DNA from 2 places in the Streptomyces sp. NPDC002133 genome. Region 1 is predicted to be linked to the other one. Evidence: predicted binding sites of a transcription regulator. Region 1 holds the regulator's gene; the other holds the start of a gene.

Region 1 (7,867 bases):
GCTCGACGAGGTACTGGCTGCCGAGGTTGGAGGTGAGGATCAGAATGGCGTTCCTGAAATCCACCGTCCGGCCCTGGCCGTCGGTGAGCCGTCCGTCGTCGAGGACCTGCAGCAGGATGTCGAAGACCTCGGGATGGGCCTTCTCCACCTCGTCGAGGAGGACCACGCTGTACGGACGTCGGCGCACCGCCTCGGTGAGCTGGCCGCCCTCCTCGTACCCGACGTAGCCGGGCGGGGCGCCGACCAGGCGGGCGACGCTGTGCTTCTCGCTGTACTCCGACATGTCGATGCGGACCATGGCCCGCTCGTCGTCGAAGAGGAAGTCCGCGAGCGCCTTCGCCAGCTCGGTCTTTCCGACACCGGTCGGGCCGAGGAAGAGGAAGGAGCCGGTGGGACGGTCGGGGTCGGCGATGCCCGCACGGGAGCGGCGCACCGCGTCCGACACGGCCCGCACCGCCTCGGTCTGGCCGATCAGCCGCCTGCCCAGCTCGGACTCCATGCGCAGCAGCTTCTGGGTCTCGCCCTCCAGCAGCCGGCCCGCCGGGATCCCGGTCCAGGAGGCGACCACGTCCGCGATGTCGTCCGGGCCGACCTCCTCCTTGACCATGGTGTCCTTGGCGGCCTCCCGCTCGGCCTCGGAGGCCTCGGCGAGCTCCCGCTCCAGCGCGGGGATCTCCCCGTACAGCAGCTTGGACGCGGTGTCGAAGTCGCCGTCGCGCTGGGCGCGCTCGGCCTGGCCGCGCAGCTCGTCGAGCCTCTCCTTCAGCTCACCGACGCGGTTGAGGCCCTGCTTCTCCTTCTCCCAGCGGGCGGTGAGGCCGCGCAGCTCCTCCTCCTTGTCGGCGAGGTCGCGGCGCAGCTTCTCCAGGCGCTGCTTGGACGCCTCGTCGGTCTCCTTGGAGAGCGCCAGCTCCTCCATCTTCAGCCGGTCGACGGCGCGCTGGAGCTCGTCGATCTCGACGGGGGAGGAGTCGATCTCCATCCGCAGCCGGGACGCCGACTCGTCCACGAGGTCGATGGCCTTGTCGGGCAGGAAGCGGGACGTGATGTACCGGTCGGACAGGGTCGCGGCCGCGACCAGCGCGCTGTCCGCGATCTGCACCTTGTGGTGCGCCTCGTACCGCCCCTTGAGGCCGCGCAGGATCGCGATGGTGTCCTCGACCGTCGGCTCGGTGACCAGCACCTGCTGGAAGCGCCGCTCCAGCGCCGGGTCCTTCTCGATCCGCTCGCGGTACTCGTCGAGGGTCGTCGCGCCGACCATGCGCAGCTCGCCGCGCGCGAGCATCGGCTTCAGCATGTTGCCCGCGTCCATCGCGGAGTCGCCGCCGGCGCCCGCGCCCACGACCGTGTGCAGCTCGTCGATGAACGTGATGATCTGGCCGTCGCTCGCCTTGATCTCGGAGAGGACGGTCTTCAGCCGCTCCTCGAACTCGCCCCGGTACTTCGCACCCGCAACCATCGCACCCAGGTCGAGCGCCACCAGCCGCTTGTTCCGCAGTGACTCGGGCACGTCGCCCTTCACGATCCGCTGGGCGAGCCCCTCGACGACGGCGGTCTTGCCGACGCCGGGCTCACCGATCAGCACGGGGTTGTTCTTGGTACGGCGCGACAGCACCTGCACGACCCGGCGGATCTCCTGGTCGCGGCCGATGACGGGGTCGAGCTTGCCCTCCCTGGCCGCGGCCGTGAAGTCCGTACCGAACTTCTCCAGGGCCTTGTACTGCCCCTCGGGGTCGGGTGTCGTCACCCGGCGCCCTCCCCTCGCCTTCTCGAACGCCTCCAGCAGCTTCTTCGCCGTCGCGCCCTGTCCGGACAGCACCTCGCCGGCCCTGCCGCCCTTGGACGCGACCCCGATGAGCAGGTGCTCGGTCGAGATGTAGTCGTCACCGAGCTCCTTGGCGCGGTTCGCGGCGTCGGCGATGACGGCGAGCAGCTCGCGGTTGGCCTGCGGCGGCGCGACGGTCGACCCGGTCACGCTGGGCAGGTCGGCGAGGACCCGTTCGGCCCCGGACCGTACCGCGGCCTGGTCCGCGTCGACGGCGGCGAGCAGGTCGGTGATGTTCTCGTTGTCCTGACCCGCGAGGAGTGCGAGCAGCAGGTGCGCGGGGGTCAGATCGGGGTGCCCGTCGGACACGGCTCGGCTGGTGGCGGCGTTGAGCGCGTCCCGGCTCCTGTTGGTCAGCTCGGCGTCCACGTGCGGTCTCTCCTCCTCGGCTCGTCACGACTCGTCACGTCACGACTCTCGGCTCGTCACGACTCGTCACGTCACGACTCGCCACGTCATTCACATGTGACCCTTCCAACGTACACAAAGTTGAGTCCATTCCGCTCAAGGTGAGGGAAGAACAGGCTCCGCCGAGATAGATTTCCGGGTATGGCCATCGACCCACGCAACCCGGACGCGTCCTACCTCGGCTTCTGGCGCGAGTACCACATGTGCACCCTGACCACCCCGCGCCCGGACGGCACCCCGCACGTCGTCGCGGTGGGGGTCACGTACGACCCCGAGGGCGGCGATCGGGGCATCGCCCGCGTCATCACCAACAAGCACAGCCGCAAGGTCGCCAACGTCCTGGCCGCGTCGCCGGAGCCGGCACGGGTCGCAGTCTGCCAGGTGGACAAGGGGCGCTGGGCGACGCTGGAAGGCCTGGCCACCGTACGTACGGAGCCGGAGGTGGTCGCGGACGCGGTCGCGCGCTACGCGCAGCGGTACGGACGCACTCCGGCACCGAACCCGGACCGGGTGGTCATCGAGATCGCCCTGACGCGCGCGATGGGCCGGGCATAGGCACACGCCCCGGCGGCCCGCCGCACGCACACAGCACAGCGGCGCCATCGTGTTTCAGGTCCACGATGGCGCCGCTGTGTGGGGGAAGCGCCTGAGCGATCTTGAACGACGGGGGAACCGCTCAGGCACTGCGGGGGGTGGCGGTGGTGGTCTGCGGTTCGACCAGCTGGTGGTCGCGCTGGTCGAGATTGACGAAGATCATGCCGTACCTGATGGCACAGCGGACGGGTTGCGGAGCCCCGCGGGGCCTCCGCAGGCAGCGGTACGCGCGGATCTCCTCGTCATCGCCACGGTTGATCACGACCGGCTCACCGAAGAGGGTCACCATCAACGAATCGCCACGGTGCGGCACCGCCGTGGCAAGGTCGATGAAATGCCACCCGGAGCGGTATGCGGTCGCCATCTCCCGTCGAAAGCGAGGGTCCTCGGGAACCGTCATGCCTCGACGTCCGCCGGCGCGCTCTCCCAGGTGGGTTCACCGGGCGTCGTGAGTACCGAGGCGGGCACGGTCTCCCAGGTGGGTTCACCGGGCGTCGTGAGTACCGAGGCGGGCACGGTCTCCCAGGTGGGTTCACCCGGGGCCGCGGTCACCGACGCGGGCGCAGTGCCCCACGTGGGCTCGCCGCTCACCGCGAGACCACCGAGAGCAGCCGCAACGGCTATAGCGCAAAGTGCACGAACCATCCTGGTCATCGCCGATCTCCACCTCTTTTTAGTACTACCTCCTCCCCCGCGCCTATGACGATGGCTCACTCCGAACGCTTCCACCAGCGAGTGCAGGCATCATGTTCCTGTAATTCAGGACCCTGAGGGGGGTGCAAATGCAGGCGAAAAGGGGCGATTCCGGAGAGAAGCACAGTCACGACGAGCTGTGCGAGGCGGGGAGAAACCTCTATGCGTCCGCTCTGCGCAATGGCCGCATAGCCCGCTCCGAGGTGGCCGACGCCCCCTGCCTCATCGATCTGGCCATGGTGCGCCCGGATCCAGAGGACAGTGAATGGCTCCGTCCGGTTTCCCCGGCCGTCGCTCTGCATCAGCTGATACACCCCATAGAGCGGGAGATCCAAGAGCGAAGACGACGCACGCTGTCGCTGACGGATGCGTTTGAGCCATTCATGGCCATCAGCGCGCACGACGCACCAACGACGCACGCGATCACCGTGCTCGAGGGCCTGGGCATGATCAACGCGACGCTGGACCGCGTCATCGTCGAGTGCACCGAGGAGCTGCTGACGGTGCAGCCCGGCAGCGGACGCAGGCCCGCGACCCTGCAGGACGGGCTGCGGCGCGTGGAGATGCTCGTCGACCGCGGCGTCGGGATGCGCACGCTCTACCAGCACACCGCGCGCCACCACCCCGCCACGATGGCCTACGTCGAGCGGGTCGCCCCGTACGGCGCGGAGGTCCGCACCCTTGAGGAGATCATCGACCGGCTCATCATCGTCGACCGGAAAGTTGCCTTCATTCCGGCCCGCAGCGACCGCCGGGTGGCCCTGGAGCTGCGCCACGAGGGCCTGGTGCAGTATCTCGTCGGCGTCTTCGAACAGTTCTGGCTCCACGGCGTCCCCTGGGACGACCAGGTCGTCTCATACACGCCGGAACTCGACGGCATAAGCGGCGTCCAGCGCTCCATCGCCAAGCTCCTCGTCGAGGGCCACGTCGACGAGGCGATCGCCCGTCGGCTCGGCATGAACGTCCGCACCTGCCGCGCCCACATCGCCAAGCTCGCCTCGGCGCTCGGCAGTGGTTCGCGAGCGCAACTGGGGTATCTGATCGCCCAGTCCGGGATCCTCTCGGCCCCGCCGGAACAGGGCTGACAGCGGTCGGGCCGGCGTGCGATCATCGCGGCTGCCGGCGCTCCTCCCACGTCCCCGGGTGCCGCCCCCACGCTCCCCACGACCGAGAGCTACGCCACCCACCCGGACGGCGACGAGCGCTGCTTCTTCATCGACGCCGTCGACGACGACTGGAACTCCCACTACAAGTGGACCCGTTCGCCCGAGATCGTGGTCGCGACCGAGCTCGACACCACGCCGAGCGTGGCGACGCCCGAGGGTTCGCCGCTGTCCGTCGAGGTGTGGTCGGCCGAGGGCGACGAGGGCAACCAGGTGACATGGCGTGGGCTCGGCGAGGACTCCCCCGAGGCTGCGGGCGGCTACCGCGTCTTCCGCTGGAACCCGGCCACCTACGAGAAGATCGCCGACCTCGACAGGCACGGGTTCGAATACTTCGACACCGGTGGCAAGCGCGGCACCACGTCCTACTACTGGGTGACCGCCGTGGCCGCCGACGGCACCGAGTCCCTGCCTGCGGGCGACTGGGCGGTCACCGCACCGGCGCAGTGACCTGACGTGAACGACACCGAAGGGGCCGGGAGGTCACGCCTCCCGGCCCCTTCGTGCGTTCTCTCCAGCGCCCGGGCGGCGTCAGCCGTCCCGCTTCTGCTTCGGCCGCCACACCACCAGCGCGCTCGCCTGCTGCACGTCCTGATACGGCACCAGATCGCGCCGGTACGACGCGTGCACCTGGGCCTCGCGCTGCTGCATCGCCGCCGCCGCACCCTCCAGTGCCGCCGAGAGCTCGGCGACCCGGGCCTGGAGCGCCGCGACCTGGTTCTCCAGTTCGATGATGCGCTTGATGCCGGCGAGGTTGATGCCCTCGTCCTGCGACAACGCCTGCACCTGGCGGAGCAGTTCGATGTCGCGGGTCGAGTAGCGGCGGCCCCGGCCCGCCGTGCGGTCCGGGGAGACGAGGCCGAGGCGGTCGTACTGCCTCAGGGTCTGCGGGTGCAGTCCGGACAGCTGAGCCGCCACCGAGATGACGTACACCGGCGTCTCGTCGGTCAGTTCATAAGGGTTACGACGTCGGCCGTCCATCGCGTCATGCTCCCTTCGCAGCCTGGAACAGTTCTGCCCGCGGATCCTCACCCGCAGTCGCCTTCCGGTACGCCTCCAGTGCCTCACGCGCCTCGGGATCGAGATCCGTCGGCACCGCGACCTCCACGGTCACGAGGAGATCGCCGCGGGTGCCGTCCTTGCGCACGGCGCCCTTGCCACGGGCCCGCATCGTACGGCCGTTGGGCGTGCCTGCGGGCAGCTTCAGCGTGACCGGGGGCCCGCCGAGCGTCGGCACCTTCACCTCGCCGCCGAGCGCCGCCTCCGTGAACGAGACCGGCACCGTGACGGTGAGATTGTCGCCCTTGCGGCCGAAGACCGGGTGGGCGTCGACATGGACGACGACGTACAGATCGCCGGCCGGGCCGCCGCGCTCGCCCGGTGCGCCCTTGCCGCGCAGCCGGATCCGCTGGCCGTCGCTCACCCCGGCGGGGATACGGACCTGCATGGTCCTGGACGACTTGGCGCGGCCGCTTCCGTGGCAGACCTCGCAAGGGGTCTCCGCGATGAGTCCGCGGCCCTTGCAGTCCACGCAGGGGTCGGTCAGGGAGAACGAGCCGCTGCCGCCGCGCGAGACCTGTCCGGTGCCGACACAGGTCGGGCACACGCGCGGTGTGCCGTTCTTGTCGCCGGTGCCCGAACAGGCCTTGCAGGGCTGCTGGCTGGACATCCGCAGCGGGACCGTGGCCCCGTCCACCGCCTCGGTGAAGCTGAGCGTCACCTCGGACTCGATGTCCTGGCCGCGGCGCGGCTGCGTCCGCGCACCCGGCCCGGTGCCGCGGTGGAACAGCCCGCCGAACACGTCTCCGAGGCCGCCCCCGAAGCCGCCGGCGCCGCCGCCTCCGGCCTGGGTGCCGCCGAAGAGGTCACCCAGGTCGAAGTTGAACGTTCCGCCGGGGCCGGGGCCGCCTGCCCGGAAGCCGCCGTTGCCGAAGAGGGCGCGCGCCTCGTCGTACTCCTTGCGCCGCTTGGGGTCGCCGAGCACGTCGTTGGCCTCGGAGATCTCCTTGAAGCGCTCCTCGGCCTTGGCGTCGCCCTTGTTGGCGTCCGGGTGGAACTCACGGGCGAGCTTCCGGTACGCCTTCTTGATCTCCGCCTCGGTGGCGTCCTTGGGGACGCCGAGAACCTTGTAGTAGTCCTTCTCCACGAAGTCCTTCGTGCTCACCGACGTCCCTCCTCTCGGACAACTCCGAATCCGTACCCGTAATCGATCACGTCAGCCCTCGTCCGGGCCACCGCTCTCCTCGCCGGCCGACTGCTCCTCCTTCGGCGCCGCGGGCGCCGCGCCCGGCTGGGGCTCGGCCACCGCGACCCGCGCGGGGCGGATGGTCCGCTCACCGATCCGGTAGCCCGGCTGCAGGATCGCGACGCAGGTCGTCTCCGTGACGTCCGGTGCGTACGAGTGCATCAGGGCCTCGTGGATCGTCGGGTCGAAGGGCTCGCCCTCCTTGCCGAACTGCTGCAGACCCATCTTGGCGGCGACCATCTCCAGCGATTCGGCCACCGACTTGAAGCCGCCCACCAGCTCGCCGTGCTCGCGGGCACGGCCGATGTCGTCGAGGACGGGCAGGAGCTCGGTCAGGAGCTGCGCGACGGCGATCTCCTTGACCGTGATCCGGTCCCGCTCCACCCGGCGGCGGTAGTTCTGGTACTCGGCCTGGAGCCGCTGGAGGTCCATCGTGCGCTCGTTGAGCGCGGTCCGGAGCTGATCCAGCTGCGCCGTCAGGGCGGCCGACTGCCCGGCCTGCGTCCCCGTCTGTGCTTCGTCCCCGGCCGGGGCCGCCCCCTCGGAGGGGGCGGCCTGCGCCGCTTCGTCAGGAGTGGCGCCGGAGGGGACGTCGGGCTTCTCCTCGAAGCCCGGGGTCTCCTCCGTCATCAGGCAGCGCCACCCTTCTGGTCCTTCTCGTCGTCGACGATCTCGGCGTCGACGACGTCGTCCTCGGCCTTCGCCTGGGAGGCACCGGCGTCACCGGCACCGCCCGCGGCCTGCTGGCCCTGGGCGTCGGCGTACATGGCCTGGCCGAGCTTCTGGGAGACCGCCGCGACCTTCTCGGTCGCGGTGCGGATCTCCGCTGTGTTGTCGCCCTCGGCGGACTCGCCCTTGAGCTTGTCCTTCAGCTCGGCGACGGCACCCTCGACCTCGGTCTTGATCTCGCCCGGGACCTTGTCCTCGTTGTCCTTGAGG
Region 2 (9,340 bases), on a different contig from region 1:
GTGTCTTTCGGCGGCGGCCGTTGCCGCAGCTCGTCCAGTATTTCGCAGGCGTAGACCAACGGCAGGGACCGGCCCCTCTTCCGCCGACGGATCTCCGCGCGGCGAAGCCCCACCCCGCCCCTTCCCGAACTGGGGCTCCGCCCCAGCCCCGGTTGCGAGGGCTCCGCCCCGAACCCCCAGGGCAGGGCGCAGTCCCTCCTACGCCCTGCGGGCGCCGGGGACGCCTCAGCGCGGGGTCGAGTCCTGGACGCCCTGGCGGGCGCGAGGGCTGGGCGCTCCACCGGAGCCCGTCCGGCGCTTGGGGACGGACACACCGGCCCACCGCGCGGTACCGGGCGCGCCCACCGGAGCCCGTCCGGCGCTTGGGGACGGACACACCGGCCCACCGCGCGGTACCGGGCGCGCCCAGCGAGCCCGTCCGGCGCTTGAGGGCGGACACACCGGCCCACCGCGCGGTACCGGGCGCGCCCAGCGAGCCCGTCCGGCGCTTGAGGGCGGACACACCGGTCGCCCTGCCGGGCACGGGAAACCCCCGCGTCCCCCGCCCGCAGGGGCACAGGGGACGCGGGGGCAGGAGCCTCCGGAAGGGCTAGGCCGCCGCCGGGACCGGGACCTCGGCCGGGGAGAGGGCGATCTCCAGGACCTGGCGGACGTCCGTCACCGGGTGGACGTCCAGCTTCTCCAGGACCTCCGCCGGGACGTCGTCCAGGTCCGCCTCGTTCCGCTTGGGGATCACGACGGTCGTCGTCCCGGCCCGGTGCGCGGCCAGAAGCTTCTGCTTCAGGCCGCCGATCGGCAGCACCCGCCCGGTCAGCGACACCTCTCCGGTCATCGCCACATCCGTGCGGACCTGCCGCCCGGACAGCAGCGACGCCAGCGCCGTCGTCATCGTGATGCCCGCGCTCGGGCCGTCCTTCGGCACCGCGCCCGCCGGGAAGTGGATGTGCACACCCCGGTCCTTGAGGTCGGCGACCGGCAGCTCCAGCTCCGCACCGTGTGAGCGGAGGAAGCTCAGCGCGATCTGCGCGGACTCCTTCATGACGTCACCCAGCTGACCGGTCAGGGTCAGCCCGGCCGCGCCCGTCTCCGGGTCGGCCAGCGACGCCTCGACGTACAGGACGTCGCCGCCCGCGCCGGTCACCGCGAGCCCGGTAGCCACACCGGGCACGGCCGTCCGACGCTCGGCCGGGTCCTGGGCGGACTCGGGCACGTGGTGCGGCCGGCCGATCAGCGCGCGCAGATCGCCCGCACCGACGGCAATCGGCAGCTCGCGGTCGCCCAGTTCGTGCTGGGCGGCCACCTTCCGCAGCAGCCTCGCGACCGCCCGCTCCAGGTTCCGTACGCCCGCCTCACGGGTGTACTCGCCCGCCAGCATGCGCAGCGCGGACTCCTCGATGGTGACCTCGCCGTCGGCCAGCCCCGCCCGCTCCAGCTGGCGCGGGAGCAGGTGGTCGCGGGCGATGACGACCTTCTCGTCCTCGGTGTAGCCGTCGAGCCTGACCAGCTCCATCCGGTCCAGCAGGGCCTCCGGGATGGCCTCCAGGACGTTCGCCGTGGCCAGGAAGACCACGTCGGACAGGTCGAGCTCGACCTCCAGGTAGTGGTCGCGGAACGTGTGGTTCTGCGCCGGGTCGAGGACCTCCAGCAGCGCCGCCGCCGGGTCGCCGCGGAAGTCGGAGCCGACCTTGTCGATCTCGTCGAGCAGGACCACCGGGTTCATCGACCCGGCCTCCTTGATGGCGCGGACGACACGACCGGGCAGCGCGCCGACGTACGTACGCCGGTGGCCGCGGATCTCCGCCTCGTCCCGTACGCCGCCGAGCGCGACGCGGACGAACTTCCGCCCCATCGCGTGCGCGACGGACTCGCCGAGCGAGGTCTTGCCCACGCCGGGCGGGCCGACGAGCGCGAGAACCGCACCCCCGCGCCGCCCGCCGACCACGCCCAGCCCCCGGTCGGCACGCCGCTTGCGCACCGCCAGGTACTCGGTGATCCGTTCCTTCACGTCGTCCAGGCCCGCGTGCTCGGCGTCCAGGATCGCCTTCGCACCCTGGATGTCGTACCCGTCCTCCGTGCGCTCGTTCCACGGCAGTTCGAGGACGGTGTCGAGCCAGGTGCGGATCCAGGAGCCCTCCGGGCTCTGGTCGCTGGACCGCTCCAGCTTCTCGACCTCCTTGAGTGCCGCCTCGCGGACCTTCTCCGGGAGGTCGGCGGCCTCGACCCGGGCACGGTAGTCGTCGGACTCGTCGCCCTCGGACTCACCGTTGAGCTCGCGCAGCTCCTTGCGCACGGCCTCGAGCTGGCGGCGCAGCAGGAACTCGCGCTGCTGCTTGTCGACGCCCTCCTGGACGTCCTTGGCGATGGACTCGGCGACGTCCTGCTCCGCGAGGTGCTCGCGGAGCCGTTCGGTGGCGAGCTTGAGCCGGGCGACCGGGTCGCCGGTCTCCAGCAGCTCCACCTTCTGGGCGGTGGTCAGGAACGGCGAGTAGCCGGAGTTGTCGGCGAGGGCCGAGACGTCGTCGATCTGCTGGACGCGGTCGACGATCTGCCAGGCACCGCGCTTCTTCAGCCAGTTGGTGGCGAGCGCCTTGTACTCCTTGACGAGCTCGGTGACGTGCCCGGGCAGCGGGTCCGGCACGGTCTCGTCGACGCCGGTGCCCTCCACCCAGAGGGCGGCGCCCGGTCCGGTCGTACCCGCGCCGATGCGCACCCGGCTGCGGCCGCGGATCAGGGCACCCGGGTCGCCGTCCGAGAGCCGGCCGACCTGCTCGACGGTGCCGAGCACGCCGGTCGCGGCGTACGTCCCGTCGATGCGCGGCACGAGCAGCACCCTGGGCTTGCCCGGCTGTGACCGAGCGGCGGCCTGGGCGGCCTCCACCGCGGCCCGTACGTCGGCGTCGGACAGGTCGAGCGGTACCACCATCCCGGGCAGCACGACCTCGTCGTCGAGTGGCAGCACGGGCAGGGTGAGGGCGTCGTTGTACGACGAGGACTCAGCAGCCATGATCTCCCCTTCGGCAGTCAAGTTGAGCTATGCCGACTCAATGCAGAAGGGCGACGAGATGTTCCCCGAGCGGTGTTCGCTGTGAGCGATCACGCGTACCGGATCCCGTGACCAGCCGATGTAATAAGCGTATGACAGATTCATCCCTTACGAACACGGTACGCGCCTGGGTGGACGGCTGGGTCGTGTCGCGAGGTGCGGCGGAGCCCGTCGCCGAGCCCTGGGGCTTCACGATCGACGTCGGTCTGCCCCTGCACACCACCCACCACGTGCTGACCGACGGCGGTGGGTCGGCGGTCCGCAAGGTCGCCGGGGCGGCCCGGACGCCCGGCCGCTGGCTCAAGGTCTTCGAGGATCCGGAGAAGGTCCTGGACCTGCTCGGGCCCGACTGGACCCCCGACGAGCCCGGGTTCCTGATGACGGCGGAGCTGCGCCACGAGGAGCCCGGCGCCGTACCGGCAGGGCACCGGCTGCGGACGTGGACGCACGGGGGTGTGACGAAGGCCCTGGTCACGAGGGACGACGGGGCCTTCGCCGCCCGCGGGCAGATCGCGCGGGGCGGACCGGCGCGACCCGCGGTCGTCGATCAGATCGAGACCGCCCCGGAGCACCGGCGCAAGGGCCTCGGCAGCCTGGTGATGCGTACGCTCCAGAACGCCGCGGTCGAGGAAGGCGCCACGACCGGCGTGCTGGGCGGGACGCCCGACGGACGGGCGCTGTACGAGGCGCTGGGGTGGCGGGTGATCGCGCCGCTGGTCAGCGTGTACTACGACCCCAAGGCACCCTGACGCGCCCGAGGAGGTCCGCCGGCGCGGGACGCCGCCCAGCAGGCCGGAACCGGCCGTCCCGTCGTCCGGCGCATCCGGCCCACTCAACTCGTCCGACTCGAGCGGCTGCAGCGCGTGAGGCTCCTTCGATCGACGCCCCGACCCCGCCCGGCCCACGCGATCGTCGTTCGCTCCGTCTATGGTCTGCGCCACACCGGGCAGCCGCGCACGCCCGTGAACCGATCGCACTCCCCCGTGCGATAGAGAGGTCGTGAGACTGTTGCGCCCCACGGGGGCAGACCGGGACGACGACGCGGCGCTGCTGCGGGCCGTCGCACACGGGGACTCGGAAGCGCTCGCCACGCTGTACGACCGGCACGCGGGCTGGCTGCACGCCCGGCTGACGCGTCGGTGCGCGGATCCCGAGACCGTACGGGAAGTCCTGCAGGACACCTTCGTGACCGCTTGGCGGTCCGCGGGATCGCACCGCGGCGGCGAGGCGGGCGGCTGGCTCTGGGTGATCGCGGCCCGCAGGCTGGTCGACGCCCGGCGCCGCGCAGGTGGACGGGCCGACGAACCCGCCCCGGTCGAGCAGTTGCCCGTCGCGGCCGTGCCGTCGGCGGAGGACCGGGTGCTGGCGGGGCTGGAGTACGGCGACGTGGGCGCGGCGCTCGACCGCATCTCGCCCGAGCTGCGGGACGTCCTGCGCGCCACGGTCATCGACGGGCTGACGACCCGTGAGGCCGCGCGGCTGCTCGGCATACCCGAGGGAACCGTCAAGACCCGCGCCCGGCGCGCCCGTCGCGAGCTGCGGGCCACGCTCGTCCGCCCGGCGCCCGGCACCGACCCGTTGGGAGGCACCGCATGACCGCGCCCGACCGTGCCCGCGACTGGCACGTGAACGACGCCCTGGCCGCCCGGTACGCCACGGGTGCGCTCCCCGAACCGGACGCCTGGTCCGTGGAGAAGCACGTCGAGTCCTGCGGCAGCTGCGCCGGACGCGTCTCTGCCGCGGTTCGCGCGACGCCGGCGGCCGCGCTGCTGGACTCGGTCCGCACGGCGGTCCTGGCACAGGCGGCCACTGCTGAGGCAGACGCACTCGATCACCGTGGTCAGGCCGGACAGCACGAGACGGCGGCGGCGGCCGACGGCACGATTCTGCCTGTGGGCGAGAAGCCCGAGAAGCCGAGAGGGCCCCTGAGGCCCACAGGGCCTGCCAGGCCCGCGAGGACCGGGGCACCGGGTACCGACGGTGACGCGGCGCGCCGACGGACATGGGCAGCGGCCCTTGCCGCGCGTCGCATACGCGACCTGCCGGTTCTCCCTGCGCGCGGGCGGCGTGGCTCTTCCGCCCCGTCGGCGGCGCACCACGGCACAGAGTCCCGGCCGCGCGAGGCCCGACGGCGCACTCGGCTCGCCGCGATGCCGGACGCCCCCGGCACCGGCACCAGCACAGCGACGGGGCTGCGGCGTGCGGTCCGGAGTGCCCGGGCGGTCGCGCGCAGGATGTGGGCCGCCGGGCCCGCGCTGCACGAGGCGTGGCTGGTGGCGCTCGGGCTGGTGGTCGTGGCGGCCGTGGGGCTCGGGTACGGGGCCGGGTTCGCCGGGACGCGGCCGTTGCTCGCCGCCGTGGCGCCCGTGGTGCCCCTCGCCGGGGTGGCGCTGTCGTACGGGCGGCGCGCGGACCCGCTCCACGAGATCGCCGCGTCCACACCGTCGGGCGGGCTTCGGCTGCTGCTGGCACGGACCGCCACGGTGCTGACCGTGAGCGTGCCGCTGCTGACCGTCGCGGGGGCCGTGCTGCCGGGCCGGGCCGGGATGCCGGGCGCCGCCGCCTGGCTGCTGCCCGGGCTCGCGCTCACCCTGGCGGCACTCGCGCTCGGCTCGTACGTGGGCTGCCGCGCGGCCGCCGCGCTGGTCGCCGTGGGATGGCTGTCCGCGGCCGTCGGCCCGGCGCTCGTCACCGGCCGGCTGCTCGCCGCACCGGCCGCCGAACTCACCGCCCGCGTCGGCCCGTACGTCTCCGGGGCCGCGGTCCAGTCCGCCTGGGCCGTGGCTGCCGCGGTGTGCGCCGGGCTGCTCGCCCTGCGCCGCCGGGCGTTCGACTATCCGTCCTTCGGACACTGGGGGAACCTGTGAACACGATCAGCGTCGGCGAGCTCACGGTCCGGCACCGCCGAACCGTAGCGCTCGACACAGTGAGCCTCGCCTTCGGCACCGGCGTGCACGGGCTCCTCGGCCCGAACGGCGCCGGCAAGACCTCGCTCATCCGGGTCCTGGCGACCGTCGCCGCACCGGCCGCCGGGCGGGTGGAACTGCTCGGCCGCGACGCCGCCGCGCAGCGTGACCGTGTGGAGGTCCGGCGCCGGCTGGGATATCTGCCGCAGGAGTTCGGCTACTACCCGGGCTTCACGGTCCGGGAGTTCGTCGAGTACGTGGCGTGGCTCAAGGAGATGGACCCCGTGCGGGTCGCGGCCGCGGTGGAGCGCGCGGTCGGGCGAGTGGGCCTCGCTGACCGGATCGACGCCAAGGTGAAGTCGCTGTCGGGCGGCATGGTGCGACGCGTCGGCATCGCCCAGGCGATCGTCAACGAACCCGAGTTGCTGCTGCTCGACGAGCCGACCGCCGGTCTCGATCCGGAGCAGCGCGTCGAGTTCCGGGCACTGCTCCGCGACGTGGGCACCACCTCCACCGTGATCGTCTCCACCCACCTCGTCGAGGACGTCGCCGCCGCCTGCTCCGAGGTGACCCTCCTCGACGCGGGTCGGGTGGCCTACCGCGGGACGACCGCCGAACTCACCGCGCTGGGCAGGGACTCCGCGGACGATGCGGCCAACGCCATCGAGCGGGGCTACACGGCGGCACTGCGGGCCCACAGGTCGGGAGCCCTCCGATGACCGCGGTCGTGACCTCCGACGCCCCCGCCCCGGAAGGCGCGCTCGCGCAGCGCCCGCGCCTCCCCCGCCCCCTCCTCACCGAGCTGCGACGCGGAGTCGGCCCCTGGACCGGCGCGGCCACGACCGCCGTCGTCGCGTTCGCCATGTACTCCAAGGCCGGCTACCTGGGCGGCTGGCAGAACCACTGGACCGACGCGACCGATCTGCTCCGCATCACCGCCGCGCTGCTCTGCGGGCCGCTCGCCGTCGCCGCGGGCTGCTGGCACGGCGGACGGGAACGCCGTCGCCGCACCACCGCCTGGCTCGGCTCGCTGCCCCGCGGTCCGCTGAGCCGGACCCTGGTCGCCGCCGCCCCCGCAGCCCTCTGGCCCGCCGCCGGGTATCTCGCCGCCGCCACCGGCTGTCTGCTCGCGACCTGGCCGTACGCCGGCGGCGACAGTCCGCATCTGGCACTGGTCGCCGCAGACGCCGTGACCCTCGCCTCCCTCGGCACGCTCGGCTTCGTCGTCGGCCGGCTCGTCGCCTGGCGCTTCACCGCGCCGCTGCTCGCCGTGCTCACATACGTCGGACTCGGCTATCCCTCCTACAGCGAGGCGGACGCCCGCTGGCTCGATCCAGCAATCCAGCACAACTACGCCTGGGACCGGCCCGCCTGGTGGTTCGGGGCCGCGAGCATCGTCTGGGCCGGTGGCCTCGCCGCGGCCGCGCTGCTGGCGTACGCGGCCCGGCGCCGTACCACCGCGCTCGTACCGCTCACCGCCGCCTGCGCCGCCGCCGTGCTCATCGCGCAGACCGGCGACGGTCTGTGGCGCCCCGATCCCGAAGCAACGCGTCGCGTCTGCGACGACGGCACCCCGCAGGTGTGCCTGCCGTACGCGGAGCGGCACTTGCTGCCCGAGGCGTCGGCCGCGCTGGCCGGCCTCAACGCGCGGCTGCGCGGCATCCCGGGCGCCCCCACCCGATGGGTGGTCGGTCCCGGCGGGCGGGCAGCCGGAGACCTCGAGCTCCCGAACCCGTCGTTCGAGGCGATACGCGGCAAGCTGACCAGCCCTGACGCCTACGCCGCCAACGGGGTGAGCGCGCTGTTGTCCGAGACGTGTGCCCAGAACGACTACGACGCGCCGGACTGGGAACGAGCCTCCGCGGTCAACAGCGCCGTGTTCGCGTGGCTGTCCCCCGCCGAAGGCCAGGGCCCGTACATCGGCCCCGCAGAGCAGGGACACTTGACCAGGCTCGAAGCCAAGTCCCCGGCCGAGGCGCGTACGTATCTCACGCGCTACCTCGCCGCGGACCCCTGCACGGCGGCGGAGGTGCCGCTCCCGTGAACCTCCCTGTGCTGTACGCCCGTTCCCGCGCTCTGCCCGTCACTCTCGCCGCCCTCGCCGCGACCGCGCTCGTCGCCGCCTGGTGCGCCTGGCGCCTCCAGGCCGCCGAGGGGTACGACCACACCGCGCGCGTGCCCGTCGTCGTGCTCGCCCCGCTGCTGGCCGCCTCGGCCGTCGGCACCGGACTGTTCACGCACGCCGACGAACTGGACCGCACGGCCGTGCGCCCCTGGTGGGCGCGCCGGGTCGGTCTGGTCGTGGGACCGACCGTGCTCGCGGGGCTGCTGCTCGCGCTCTCCGTGCCCGGGCATCCGGATCAGTTCGGCGCCCCGGCGATGGTGCGCAATCTGCTCGGCGCGGCCGGGGTGACGGCGGCCGCGGCCGTCCTGCTCGGCGCACGGCTCAGCTGGCTGCCCATGACGGCGTACCTGAGCACGGTGTACGTGTCCGCGCCGCAGGTTCCGGGCGGCGCGGCGGCCGTGTGGGCGTGGCCGATGCAGCCCGGTCCGCAGGGCGCCGCCTGGGCCGTGGCGCTGACCACGTACGCCGCCGGGGTCGCGCTGTACGCGTGGCGCGGGGCCCGTCCGGAGCGGCCATAGCGCCACGCCTCCCGGCGGGCTCTCGATACCCTGCAGTTCATGGTGCTGCCCAGCGATGTATCGGCTCCCCGCACGCTCGACCGGCGCGAAGGACCGTACGGCGAGGTCGTCCTGCGCGAGCGGGGCGGTCCCGACGGGCGGCCCGTGCACGAGATCATCGCCAACGGCTGTTTTCTGATGGACACCTCGGACGGCCGTTCGGAGCGGCTGCTGGTCGACGCCGCAGCGCGGGCCCTGGCCGACCGCCCGGATCCGCCCTCGGCCCCGGTCCCCGACCCGCCCGCCCTGCTCATCGGCGGCCTCGGGGTGGGAATCTCGCTGGCCCATGCCGCCGCCGACCCCGGCTGGGGCCGGATCGCCGTCGTCGAGCGCGAGCAGGCGGTCATCGACTGGCATCGCACAGGGCCGCTCCGCGCGATCTCCGCCGACGCGCTCGCCGACCCGCGGACCGTGATTCTTCCCACGGACCTCGTCGCGTACGTTCATAACACTTCCGAAACGTACGACGCGCTCTGCCTCGACATCGACAACGGCCCCGGCTGGACGGTCACCGAGGACAACGAATCCCTGTACTCGCCTGCCGGACTTGCCGCCTGCGCAAGGCGGTTGAGGCCCGGCGGAGTACTCGCCGTGTGGTCGGCCCGGCCCTCCGCCGATTTCGAGGAGTCATTGCGGAATGCCGGATTCAACGGGGTAAGGACCGAAGAGATCCACGTTGCCCGAGGCGTACCGGACGCGGTCCATCTCG

Evidence for each region. Region 1 encodes HspR, which represses chaperone genes until heat shock. Its sites were predicted from a motif close to TTGAGNNNNNNNNNCTCAA; they were not measured.
Region 2: a site for HspR is predicted at 3,027-3,045, ahead of lon (endopeptidase La). Genes of this name have one in related genera too.

What each region holds. Positions count from the first base shown of each region.
Region 1 is NZ_JBEOXF010000058.1:231-8,097, reverse strand. It holds gene clpB (ATP-dependent chaperone ClpB) at 1-2,194, opposite strand, end outside; gene ABT078_RS34360 (pyridoxamine 5'-phosphate oxidase family protein) at 2,375-2,788, shown strand; gene ABT078_RS34355 ((2Fe-2S)-binding protein) at 2,910-3,227, opposite strand; gene ABT078_RS34350 (hypothetical protein) at 3,224-3,481, opposite strand; gene ABT078_RS34345 (helix-turn-helix transcriptional regulator) at 3,610-4,605, shown strand; gene ABT078_RS34340 (hypothetical protein) at 4,795-5,133, shown strand; gene ABT078_RS34335 (heat shock protein transcriptional repressor HspR) at 5,215-5,664, opposite strand; gene dnaJ (molecular chaperone DnaJ) at 5,669-6,847, opposite strand; gene grpE (nucleotide exchange factor GrpE) at 6,899-7,558, opposite strand; partial or broken gene ABT078_RS34320 (Hsp70 family protein) at 7,558-7,867, opposite strand, start outside.
Region 2 is NZ_JBEOXF010000002.1:10,061-19,400, reverse strand. It holds gene lon (endopeptidase La) at 590-3,004, opposite strand; gene ABT078_RS02440 (GNAT family N-acetyltransferase) at 3,136-3,792, shown strand; gene ABT078_RS02435 (RNA polymerase sigma factor) at 4,043-4,639, shown strand; gene ABT078_RS02430 (zf-HC2 domain-containing protein) at 4,636-5,910, shown strand; gene ABT078_RS02425 (ABC transporter ATP-binding protein) at 5,907-6,668, shown strand; gene ABT078_RS02420 (hypothetical protein) at 6,665-7,993, shown strand; gene ABT078_RS02415 (hypothetical protein) at 7,990-8,592, shown strand; gene ABT078_RS02410 (spermidine synthase family protein) at 8,632-9,340, shown strand, end outside.